DNA from 2 places in the Nocardioides sp. JCM 18998 genome. Region 1 is predicted to be linked to the other one. Evidence: predicted binding sites of a transcription regulator. Region 1 holds the regulator's gene; the other holds the start of a gene.
What was found. The regulator LexA, encoded in region 1, represses DNA repair genes until DNA is damaged. The targets are predictions, from matches to a motif close to TCGAACANNTGTTCGA.
Positions count from the first base shown of each region.

Region 2: ACZ5L9_RS04840 (HNH endonuclease signature motif containing protein) is a predicted target of LexA. The motif match lies at 2,389-2,404, and genes of this name have one in related genera.

Region 1 is NZ_AP043886.1:635,339-640,698, reverse strand. It holds gene ACZ5L9_RS03045 (MXAN_6640 family putative metalloprotease) at 1-1,514, opposite strand, end outside; gene ACZ5L9_RS03040 (phosphatase PAP2 family protein) at 1,511-2,296, opposite strand; gene lexA (transcriptional repressor LexA) at 2,368-3,090, opposite strand; gene ACZ5L9_RS03030 (LysM peptidoglycan-binding domain-containing protein) at 3,337-3,726, shown strand; gene ACZ5L9_RS03025 (hypothetical protein) at 3,668-4,009, opposite strand; gene nrdR (transcriptional regulator NrdR) at 4,303-4,767, shown strand; gene ACZ5L9_RS03015 (vitamin B12-dependent ribonucleotide reductase) at 4,881-5,360, shown strand, end outside.
Region 2 is NZ_AP043886.1:1,019,261-1,024,620, forward strand. It holds gene dacB (D-alanyl-D-alanine carboxypeptidase/D-alanyl-D-alanine endopeptidase) at 1-1,390, opposite strand, end outside; gene ACZ5L9_RS04835 (inorganic diphosphatase) at 1,467-1,958, shown strand; gene ACZ5L9_RS04840 (HNH endonuclease signature motif containing protein) at 2,470-3,738, shown strand; gene ACZ5L9_RS04845 (PadR family transcriptional regulator) at 3,949-4,323, shown strand; gene ACZ5L9_RS04850 (hypothetical protein) at 4,313-5,008, shown strand.

The sequences.
Region 1 (5,360 bases):
TGCGCGCTGAAGTGCTCGGCGATGCGCATGTCCTTCGGCTGGCCCTGGCAGGCGTAGAGCCCGCCGACCCAGCAGAGCATCCGGGTGCTGGCATTGGTCATGGTCAGCTCGACCCGCTTGACCAGGCGCCCGCTGAACGGCACCGCGGCGAATCCGTTGCCGTGCCGGTCAAGATGGACCAGGCGCGTCTTGGTGGCGCCGTTGCGCTGGTAGATCGTCACCACGGCGGCGCTGCCGCGGGCGGTGTCGTCCATGTCGAGGGTCAGGCGCAGCTTGGCCCGCTTGCCGTTCAGCGCGCGGCCCCGCGGGGTGAAGCGCTCGGTAGAGGCGGCCATGTGGTTGATGCGTACGGTGCCGCTGGCGCGCTTGCCGCTGCGCAGGAAGTAGCTCTTGGCCGGTGCCGCGACGGGGTAGTGGTTGGCGCGACCCTCCGAGTAGGTGTGCGCCGGGTTGCGGTTGGCGGCGGCGAAGCGGGCGAACGCCGTACGCAGCGGCATCTTGGCCGCCTGGAGTGCGCTGCTGACGGCCTGGAGCGAGTAGCGGTCGTGCGCGCCCGACGCGGCGCGCTGCCACATCGACAGGATGATGCCGGGCAGCTGGCCGACCAGCTGGGGGTGATGCTCGCTGACCCAGCGGAAGAAGATCCAGCCGCCGTACACCCCGAAGGTGGTGTTCTTGTCGAGCGAGGTCGACGGCCTCCCCAGCGGCCCGTATGGCAGGTACTGGATGTTGTCGTTGATGTTGTCGAAGACCTGGTCCTCCATCCACACCGCGGTGGACTCCATGAACCACGGGTCCTCGGTCGCGTCGTAGGCGAACTGCACCGCGTGGAAGAACTCGTGCGCGGCGGTCACCTGGAGGTTGGACAGCGGCGTCCCGTGCGGGAACTCGGCGTAGTCGTTGTCGAGGACGCAGTACGCCGGCGTGTGGTGAGCGGACGGCGCGCTGGCGAGCGGCTCGGGCGCGCAGTAGCCGTAGTAGCCCTGATCACCGATGTTGGCCAGGTAGATGTCCACGTCGTCGACGGGCACCGGCGCACCGTTGATCTGGGTGGTGCCACCGCCGGTGGTGTGGTCGGCCTCGGGCATCCGGTAGCCGGAGCTCTGGTAGATCGAGTAGATGTGATCGAGGTTGCTGAGCACGACCTGTGGGGTGATCGGGCCGCCCGCCTTGGGGGCGTCGACGCCCGCGCTCGCGTAGTGCACGCAGATCGGGTGGGTGGTGGAGCAGACGATCCGCTCACCGGCGAGCTTGGGGCGGGCGACCTGGGCCTCGGCCCGCTTGCGGGCGGCGCCGCGCAGCGAGCTCTTGGTCAGCGCGATCCGGCGCAGGTACATCGACGCATCGCCCGGCGCATCGCCGTCGGAGTCGCCGAGCGCGCTCGCCGCCGGTAGCCGTACCGCCGATCCGCGCTCCGCCTGAGCGGGGGTCGCAACGGACACGGACAGCAGCGACGCCACCACGACCACGAGGGTGGTCAGGGCGGCGGCGGAGGAGGGGAGGGCGCGCGTCACTCCGGCAGTTTAGGTGTCAGCTCCCAAACCGCCACGACGCCGGCGATGGTCACCATCCAGCCGACCAGGACGTCGAGCACCCAGTGGTTGCCCGTACCGATCACGGTAGCCGCCGTGATGAAGGCGCCGGCCCACCCGAGGATCTTGACGATCCGCCACCGGGCGTGTCGTTGCAGCACCATCGCGCACCACAGCGACCAGCCCGCGTGCAGAGACGGGAAGGCCGCCAGCTCGTTGGTGAGGTGGCCCAGACCCTTGGGCGCGGAGGCGTCGGAGCCCCACCAACCCTGGTCGGAGTGGAGGGCGAGCACGTCGGCGTAGCCGTCGAGGAAGCGCGGCGGCGCGGTCGGCAGCATGAGGTAGAGGGTCAGCGCCAGGACGGTCGTGACGAGCAGCGCACGACGGGCGGGGATGTAGGCGTCGCGCCCCTTGAAGTAGAGCCAGACCAGCACCGAGAGCGTGATGATGTAGTGCGCGGTGGCGTACCAGAACGAGGCGAGCAGGCCGATCGTGTCGTGGCGCACGAAGAAGTCGTTGATCGGGTGTTCCCAGTTGAGCCGTACGGCCCGCTCGATCCGGAGCAGCTCCTTCGCGCGGTGGATCGCCGGCTCGCGGGCGTCGCTGGCGAGCCGGCGCGAGAGGGTGTAGCCGACGTAGAGCGCCGAGATGAGCAGGAGCTCGCGCAGGCCGGCGCCGACGGTGGAGAGGCGCTGGCGGATGGTGCGACGCCCCGTCGGCGGGGCGAGGATCGCCTCATCGCCGGCGATGACGTTCTCCTGCACGCGGGTGCCTCCTGAGAAAAACGGTGGGATCGGGCGTGCCCGATCCCACCGATATTATGCCGAGGTCGCCTTCACAGGCTGCGTAGCACGGCGGTGACCTTGCCCAGGATCGTGGCATTGGTCCCGTCGATCGGCTCGAGCGCGGAGTTGTGGGGGAGCAGCCAGAGCTTGCCGTCCTTGCGGCGGAACTCCTTGACGGTCGCCTCGCCGTCGAGCATCGCGGCCACGAAGTCGCCGTTGTTCGCGGTCTGCGCCTGCTGGATGACGATGTAGTCGCCGTCGCAGATCGCCGCCTCGATCATCGAGTCGCCCTTGACCTTGAGCAGGAACAGCTGGCCGTCGCCGACGAGCTCGCGCGGCAGGGGGAAGACCGCCTCGGTCTGCTCCTCGGCCAGGATCGGTGCGCCCGCGGCGATGGTGCCGACCAGCGGGACGTAGTGCGCCTCGGGGCGGCTGTCGCCGATGCCGGTCTCGTCGTAGTCGACCTCCTCGGCGCCGCTGATCGCCTTGCGGGCCTTGAGCACCTCGGGCAGGAAGACCTCGAGAGCGCGCGGGCGATGGGGGTCGCGCTTGATGAACCCCTTCTGCTCGAGGACCTTGAGCTGATGGGCGACCGAGCTGGTCGAGGTCAGGCCCACCGCGGTGCCGATCTCGCGCATGCTCGGCGGATAGCCGCGCTGCTCGATGCAGTCGCGCAGGTGACCGAGGATGCGCTGCTGGCGGTAGGTGAGGCCGGTCGCATCCGGCGGGCCGTCGGGCAGCTCAGCCAGGTTGCTCTGCTCCTTGGAGGTCATGCGTCTCACGGTAGTGCCGCGCCCGGGTGGATTCAAACAGATGTTCGATCCGGCGTGTCGCGAGACGGCACAAGAAATCTCGTTCGAACACTTGAACGAGTTCGAACCTTTGTTCTACTCTCGCTCATGTGTTCGATCGAACGTCTGATCGAAAGCCGCTGATGGTCGCTCCACCGAAAACTGTCAGTGGTCGCGGTTAGACATCGTCTCGGACACACCAAGTCCCGCCTTCCCCAGGAGACTGACATGAGCTCGATGACCCTCGACCAGCTGTTCGAGACGCCGCGTACGACCGACGTCCGAGCGGTCCGCCCGGCGACTGCGGCCCGCGCGCCGCGTCAGGGCTCGACGCTGCGGCTCACCCGACGCGGTCGCGTGGTCGTCTTCGTCGTCGGCCTGATCGCGCTGCTCGGCGTCGGCCTGCTCATCTCCAACGGCGCCGGCGCCGCCTCGCAGGCCGGTGCCCCGGAGTCGACCCACTCCGTGGTCGTCGCCCCCGGCGACACGCTGTGGGACCTCGCGTCGGCGGCCTCCGACGACGGCGACGTCCGCGCGATGATCGATCACATCGAGAAGATCAATGGCCTCGCTGGTGCGAGCCTGTCGGCTGGTCAGACTCTGCGTATCCCGAACTGACGGGAGCGCTCGCCAGCGCCCGGAGTGCCCGGGCGCCCAGCAGCAGCGCGACGAAGAGGCACGCCGCGGCTCCGATCGCGGCCAGCAGCAGGAAGAGCCACGACGCGCCGTCGCCGTCGCGTGCATCGCCACCGAAGTCGATCGCGGCATAGACCAGATAGCCCCACGCGATCAGCGCCACCGTGACGCCGAGCGCCAGCGCGAAGACGTCCCTGCGGAACCGTCGCGGCGGCCGAGCCGCCCTCCGGCTGCCCTTGCGCTTGCCACTGTTCTGCTGCCCCACGCGCCACATTCTCTCCTGAGATGGGGCGCTTTGGCGCCCCTTGAGCGCGACACGCCGAGGTCTCGCGGCGCGCCGCGCCGGAGCACTTGCATGCCTTGCGGCCGGGGCATAGAGTCACCACTACATCTAGTAGTTACACGGATGTAGTTATCCACATCTAGTTCACATTTGTGCGTGCTCGTTGCACAGATCGCGACGCGTTCTCCACAGTCGGGGCGGCTTCCTCCACAGGGGGATCCACACCGGCGAGCCCCATGAACGATGCAGAGACCACCCGAGGAAGGAGGACCGTCATGCACTGCCCCTACTGCCGGCACAACGACACGAAGGTCCTCGACTCCCGGGTGGCCGAGGACGGCGGCTCGATCCGCCGGCGTCGTCAGTGCCAGGGCTGCGAGAAGCGGTTCACCACCGTCGAGCTGATGCAGCTGACCGTGCTCAAGCGCTCCGGTGCGACCGAGCCGTTCAACCGCGACAAGGCGGTCGCCGGCGTCCGCAAGGCCTGCAAGGGCCGCCCGGTCACCGAGGACCAGCTGGCCTGCCTGGGCCAGGAGGTCGAGAACACGCTCCGTACGAGCGGCTACGCCGAGGTGCCCGCGCACGAGGTCGGCATGGCCATCCTCGCGCCGCTGAGCACGCTCGACCAGGTCGCGTACCTGCGGTTCGCCTCCGTCTACCGACAGTTCGAGTCGGCGGACGACTTCGAGGACGAGATCGCCAAGCTGCGCGCCGAGCGCAGCCTCAGCCCTGCCGGCTGACACTCAGGGATAACACCACAGACAGCCCGGGCAGGCCGTGGGGAAGCGTGCCTGTCCGGGCCACCAGCAACAGCAAGAGACCGATGAAATTCACGCGACAAGGGGACAAGGCAATGACCGAGACGGTGAGCGGTTCGGGCCAGCAGGCGCGCACCGGGGGCGGGCTCCAGCTCGAGCGGGTGTTCAGCACCGAGGGCGTCCACCCGTACGACCAGATCACCTGGGAGCGGCGCGACGTCGTCCAGACCAACTGGAAGACCGGCGAGACCGTCTTCGAGCAGCGTGGCGTCGAGTACCCCGACTTCTGGTCGGTCAACGCCTCCACGATCGTGACCACCAAGTACTTCCGTGGTGCCGTCGGCACCCCGCAGCGCGAGACCGGTCTCAAGCAGCTCATCGACCGCGTCGTGCTCACCTACGTCGCGGCCGGCAAGGAGCACGGCTACTTCGCCAGCGACAAGGACGCCCAGATCTTCGAGGAGGAGCTGACCTGGCTGCTGGCCAACCAGTACTTCTCCTTCAACTCCCCGGTCTGGTTCAACGTCGGCACCACCTCCCCGCAGCAGGTGTCCGCGTGCTTCATCCTCTCGGTC
Region 2 (5,360 bases), 380 kb from region 1:
TCGCCAGGGCGTCGAGCGCATGCCGGGCGGCGAGCGTGTCGGTCTCGGAGACGCGGTCGGCCATGATCGCGAACACCACCGGAGTGCCGGTGGCGTCCTGGGTGTAGCCGGCCAGCGCGTCGACCCCGGTGAGCGTGCCGGTCTTGGCGCGGACGAGGCCACGGCCCGCCTCGGTATTGCCGTCCTCGTCGTCGAAGCGGTCGAGGAGGGAGCCGCTGAACCCCGCAACCGGGACCGAGACCACGATCGGGGCCAGACGAGGCTGTGCCACGGCCTGCTGGAGGGTCTGGACGAGGGTCACCGGCGAGATCCGGTCGGCCCGCGACAGGCCGCTGCCGTCGCGCAGGACGAGCCCGCTGGTGTCGACGCCGAGCTTGGCGAGCGCGCCCCGTACGGCCGCGGCGCCTCCGGCGAAGCTGCCGCCGTCGCCCGACGCGAGGCCGGCCTGGTGGGCGAGGACCTCGGCGCCCTCGTTGTCGCTGACCTCGAGGACGTGGTCGACGATCTCGCGCAGCGGCGGGCTGTCGACGTGGGCGAGATCGGCGGCACCCTGCGGGGCGGTCTGCTCCTGGGCTGCTCCGCGGACGGTGATGCCGGCGCTGGAGAGTGCCTCCGCGAACGTCGCGGCGGCGTCCTGCGCCGGGTCGGCGACCCGGCCGGTCGCTTCGGCGTCGTCGGTCGTACGCCCCTCGTCGGCCCACAGCGCGGTGATCGGCGCGACCACGCCCTCGGTGATGTAGCTGTGCGGCCAGGTCGGGGCGACGTCCGGGCCGGTGAAGAGCGACGTGTCGTAGCGGAGCCTGACCGACGTGATGCCGGTGGCGCGCAGCGCGGACGCGGTCTGCTTCGCGAGCGTGGCGAGGTCGGCGACCTTCGGGTATGCGTCGTCGGCGGCCGGCTCGGAGGCGAGCAGCGGATCCCCGCCGCCGACCAGCGTCACGGTGTCGATGCCCGGGGTGTCGGTGAGGACCGTACGGGTGGTGAAGCGCTTCTCCGGCCCGTCGAGCGCGAGCACGGCCGCGGCGGTGAGCAGCTTGTTGGTCGAGGCCGGCACCGCCGCGCCACGGCCTCGTTGCGCCACGATCGGGCGGTCCAGATCGGCGACTGCGGCGACGACATGGCTGCCGAGCGCGTCGTCGACGTCTCGGGCGAGGAGTCGCTGCACCGAGGCGGCGCGGATCGTCCCGTCGCCCGCATCGGCGATCGGATCCGTCGCTGCCGGCGTCGGCACATCGACGACCAACGGACGTGGCGCCGGAGTGGCCGCGACCCGGTCGTGACCACGCCAGTGATCGACCCAGCCGAGCGCCCAGAGAGCGGTGCCGGCGAGGAGCGCCAGGACCAGCGGCACCACCACGACGAGCAGTCGCCGACGACCCCTACGTGACACTGATGACCCTCCCGGTAGCGACTATCGAGGTCATTGTGGTGGACAATGGCGCGTCAACACACCTGGAGGAACACCCATGACGCTGACGTTCGACGTCCTGATCGAGGTCCCCAAGGGCTCGCGCAACAAGTACGAGGTCGACCACGAGACCGGCAAGCTCCGCCTCGACCGCGTGCTCTTCACCTCGATGGTCTATCCGGCCGACTACGGCTACATCGAGGACACCCTCGGTGGCGACGGCGACCCGCTGGACGCGCTCGTCCTGCTCCCGTTCCCGATCCACCCCGGCGTCCTCGTCGAGTCGCGCCCGGTCGCGATGTACGTGATGGAGGACGAGAAGGGCCAGGACGAGAAGGTCCTCTGCGTCCCGACCGACCCTCGCTTCGACAACATCCAGGACCTGGGCGATGTGCCGCAGGACGTGCTGGACGAGATCAAGCACTTCTTCGAGCGCTACAAGGACCTCGAGCCGGGCAAGTCCGTCAAGGGCTCCGACTGGGTCGGCCGCGAGGCCGCGATCGCCGAGATCGAGGCCTCGATCGAGCGCTTCAAGACCTCCGGTCACTGATCCACCGCTCCAAGCAAGGCGCTCCGGCCACTGGCCGGGGCGCCTTTTGCGTTCACTCGGCCCTCCCGCACCGCCGACTCGGCCCTCCCGCACCACCGACTCGACCCTCCGGCACGTTGTCTTTGGACGGGACCACACGCATGGTGGCTCGACGCGACGGTGCCCCACGCTGGGACGGTGCCAAGACACTGTGCTGGCACCCGCTGTACCACGCTTCTCTCGTTCGTCTTCGTGATCGCCAGCAGGCCCTACAGGCGCAACCCGTCCACCGGCGGTTGCCGGTGGGCGGGTGGCGTACCGGTGGCGACGGTTCCAGCCAGAGATTTCAAGGGAAGAGCGGCACCGCGGGTGCCGGTCGAGTGTCTTGGCACAGCAGGTGCCGAGAGCACAGTTCCGTCGGGCCACTAGCCCCGGGGCACAGAACAAAGACCCGAGAAGATATTCGAAAAGAAGTCTCTGGACAGGTCCGATGAGGCCCAAAACTGTCGGACCCTTTCCGTAGATTCGAACCATGACCACCGCACTCGCCCTTGAGCTCGACCGGGACACCCCGGCCGGACTCCTGGAGGCGATGGGCGCGGCGCGCGAGGACGCCCGCCAAGCCGAGATCCGGATCATGCGCCTCGCCTTGGAGTGGGCGGACCTGCACTCGACCGACTCCTTGGACCGGGCGATGACGGTGCCCGGCACCGACCACGAGCTCGCGATCGCGGGCGAAGGGGCGCCGCTGGTGGCGGAGTTCGCCGTCGCCGAGTTCGCCACCGCCCTGGGCCGCTCGGCCGACTCGGCCCGGTTGTGGCTCGGGACCGTGCTCGAGCTGCGGTATCGCCTCCCGTTGGTGTGGGCGCGGATGGTCGCTGGTCCGTTGGAGCCCTACAAGGCCCGCCGCATCGCCGACCACACCCTCGCCCTGACCCGAGATGCTGCGGGGTGGGTGGATGCCCAGGTCGCACCTCTCGCGCACAAGATCGGGATCGTGCGCCTCGAACGCCTCGTCACCGACGCGATCCGACGCTTCGACCCCGAACAGGCAGCCCAAGACGAGCTCGCTGCTGCCGAGCACCGCCACGTCACCATCCACGACCGCGACGTGGTCGGAGGCTGTGTCGGAGTCAGCGCGAGCCTGGATGCGGTCGACGCCCGCGACTTCGAGACCGCGATCGCCCGCGCCGCGCACGCCCTGCTGTTGGCAGGCTCGGAGGAGTCGTTGGACGTGCGGCGTGCGCTCGCGGTGGGAGAGATCGCACGCCGCGAGCTCGGACTCGACCTGACCACCGGAGAGATCACCACCGGCGGATCGGCCGCGACCCTGTACGTCCACCTGAACGCGGACGACCCGGAGACGGCGCACGTCGAGCACGGCTCCGGCGACTACACGGTCGGCATCGACCGCCTCCAGTCGTGGCTCACCCGCCCCGGCACGACGGTGAGCATCCGGCCGGTCATCGACCTCAACACCGAGATCGCCTCGTCGGGCTACCAGCCCTCAGCGACCCTGCGGGAGCAGATCGTCCTGCGCAACCGCATCTGCGTGTTCCCGCACTGCACCCGCAGCGCCCGCTCAGCGGACCTGGACCACATCGACCCCTACGAACACGGCAGCACCACCACCTCGGCGAACCTGGCACCCCTGTGCCGCCTCCATCACCGGGTCAAGACCCATGCAGGCTGGGGGTACACCCAGCTGAGTCCCGGCGAGTTCCTCTGGACCAGCCCCCACCGTCAGCACTTCCACGTCGACCCCACCGGCACCACACCACTACCCGCCCCCGGCGGCTGAGCCGCGCGCAGCCCCCGGTGGTCGGTGCCAATGAAGCGAGCCTCGACACCACCGCTGCGACCAATCGCCGGCGTCTCCGTCGACGCCGCGCCCATCGACCCACCGCGATCGACCCGCCGACTCGTAGGCGTACGTGCCTCCGGGTGCCACAGGCCGCGTGTTCCACGTAAACGCTCGCATTATGCGGCGATACCTACTACCGTGCGTCGCATGATAGATCAGGGCGACATCGACGGCCGGGAGACCCTGCTCATGCGCGGGGTCCTCGACATGTGCGTCCTGGCTCTCTTGGATCAGGAGCCGCTTCACGCCTACGGCCTCGTCCAACAGCTGCAGGATCACGGCTTCGTCAACGCGAGCTACGGAACGATCTATCCGCTCGTGACTCGCCTGCGGAAACAGGGACTCGTCGACAACCAGCTGGAGCAGAGTCCTTCGGGACCGGCTCGCAACGTGCTGGCGATCAACACCGCTGGCAGAGCGGCCCTCGAGTCCTGGTCAGCGCAGTGGAAGCGAACAACCGAACTCACCAGGCTGGTGCTTGACTCCGGCCCCACCCGAGGAGAGGCCCGTTATGCGCAGTGAAGAGTTGCCGGGAGACCCGCTGCTCGATGCCTGGATCGAGGCGGTTTCGGATCAGCTGCGCCGCAGCGGCGCGAGCAACCGCGACCGCCGACGACTTCGCGCAGAACTCGAACGGGATCTGCGACTGGGCCTGGCCGATGGCGCATCGATCGAGGAGCTGACTAGCGGAGACCCGGGCATATTCGCACGCGAGCTCGCCGAAGCCGACGGGCTCGTCGTGTCCCCGCGAAAGAACCCCTCGGTGACCCACGCGACGTTCGTCGGGACCGCGCTGGCGGGCGCCACGGTCGGAGCGGCGGCATCGCTCATCACGATCTATCCGCTCGGAATGCGGATCGTGGACAACCTCCGACTCACCTACGGCGATCAAGGCGGCTTCGCGATCGGGATGCATACCGTCGCATCGCTGGTCTGCGCAGCGTTCTCCATGTTTGCCGTTCGCTGGCGATTCCGTGACGAGAGAAGGATCTGGCTGATCGCCCTTACCGCAGGCGCCTCACTCCTCCTGGGCGGGGCACTCAGCGTCGCGCCGACGATGGCTGTCGCCGCGCGACTCGACTACTCCAGCGCTATCCCTGTCGTCACTCTCGAGGTATCGATCGTCGCCGCGTTCTGCGCGACGGCGCTCCTGCTCGGGCTATGGCTGGTCAGGCACGTGCGACGGTCAGCGGCAGCCGTCGCATAGGCCGCGCCCGTGTGCGGGCAACGTCCCCTCGTGCGCTGGACCGGCGACCCATGCTGCGTCCCCGCCGGAGCTGCGTCCGATGGAACGGAACTGCTCGGACAACGCGTCATGCGAACGTGCGGCTCATCGCGACCAGCCTGATCGGTCTGGCGGCCCTCGGCGCATGTACCTCCGCAGCGAATTCACGTACGGCCGTACCCGCGCCGGACCACGACGTCCGCGTTGCCACGGCGCTCGCCGACACCATCACCTCGGTCGGGCTGACGGCCTACGCCTCCGATGGACGGATCTGCGCCGAGGGAGTGGGCGCCGGGCCGGCGACGCCTGCGCCGGGCGCCGGGCGCCGGGCGCC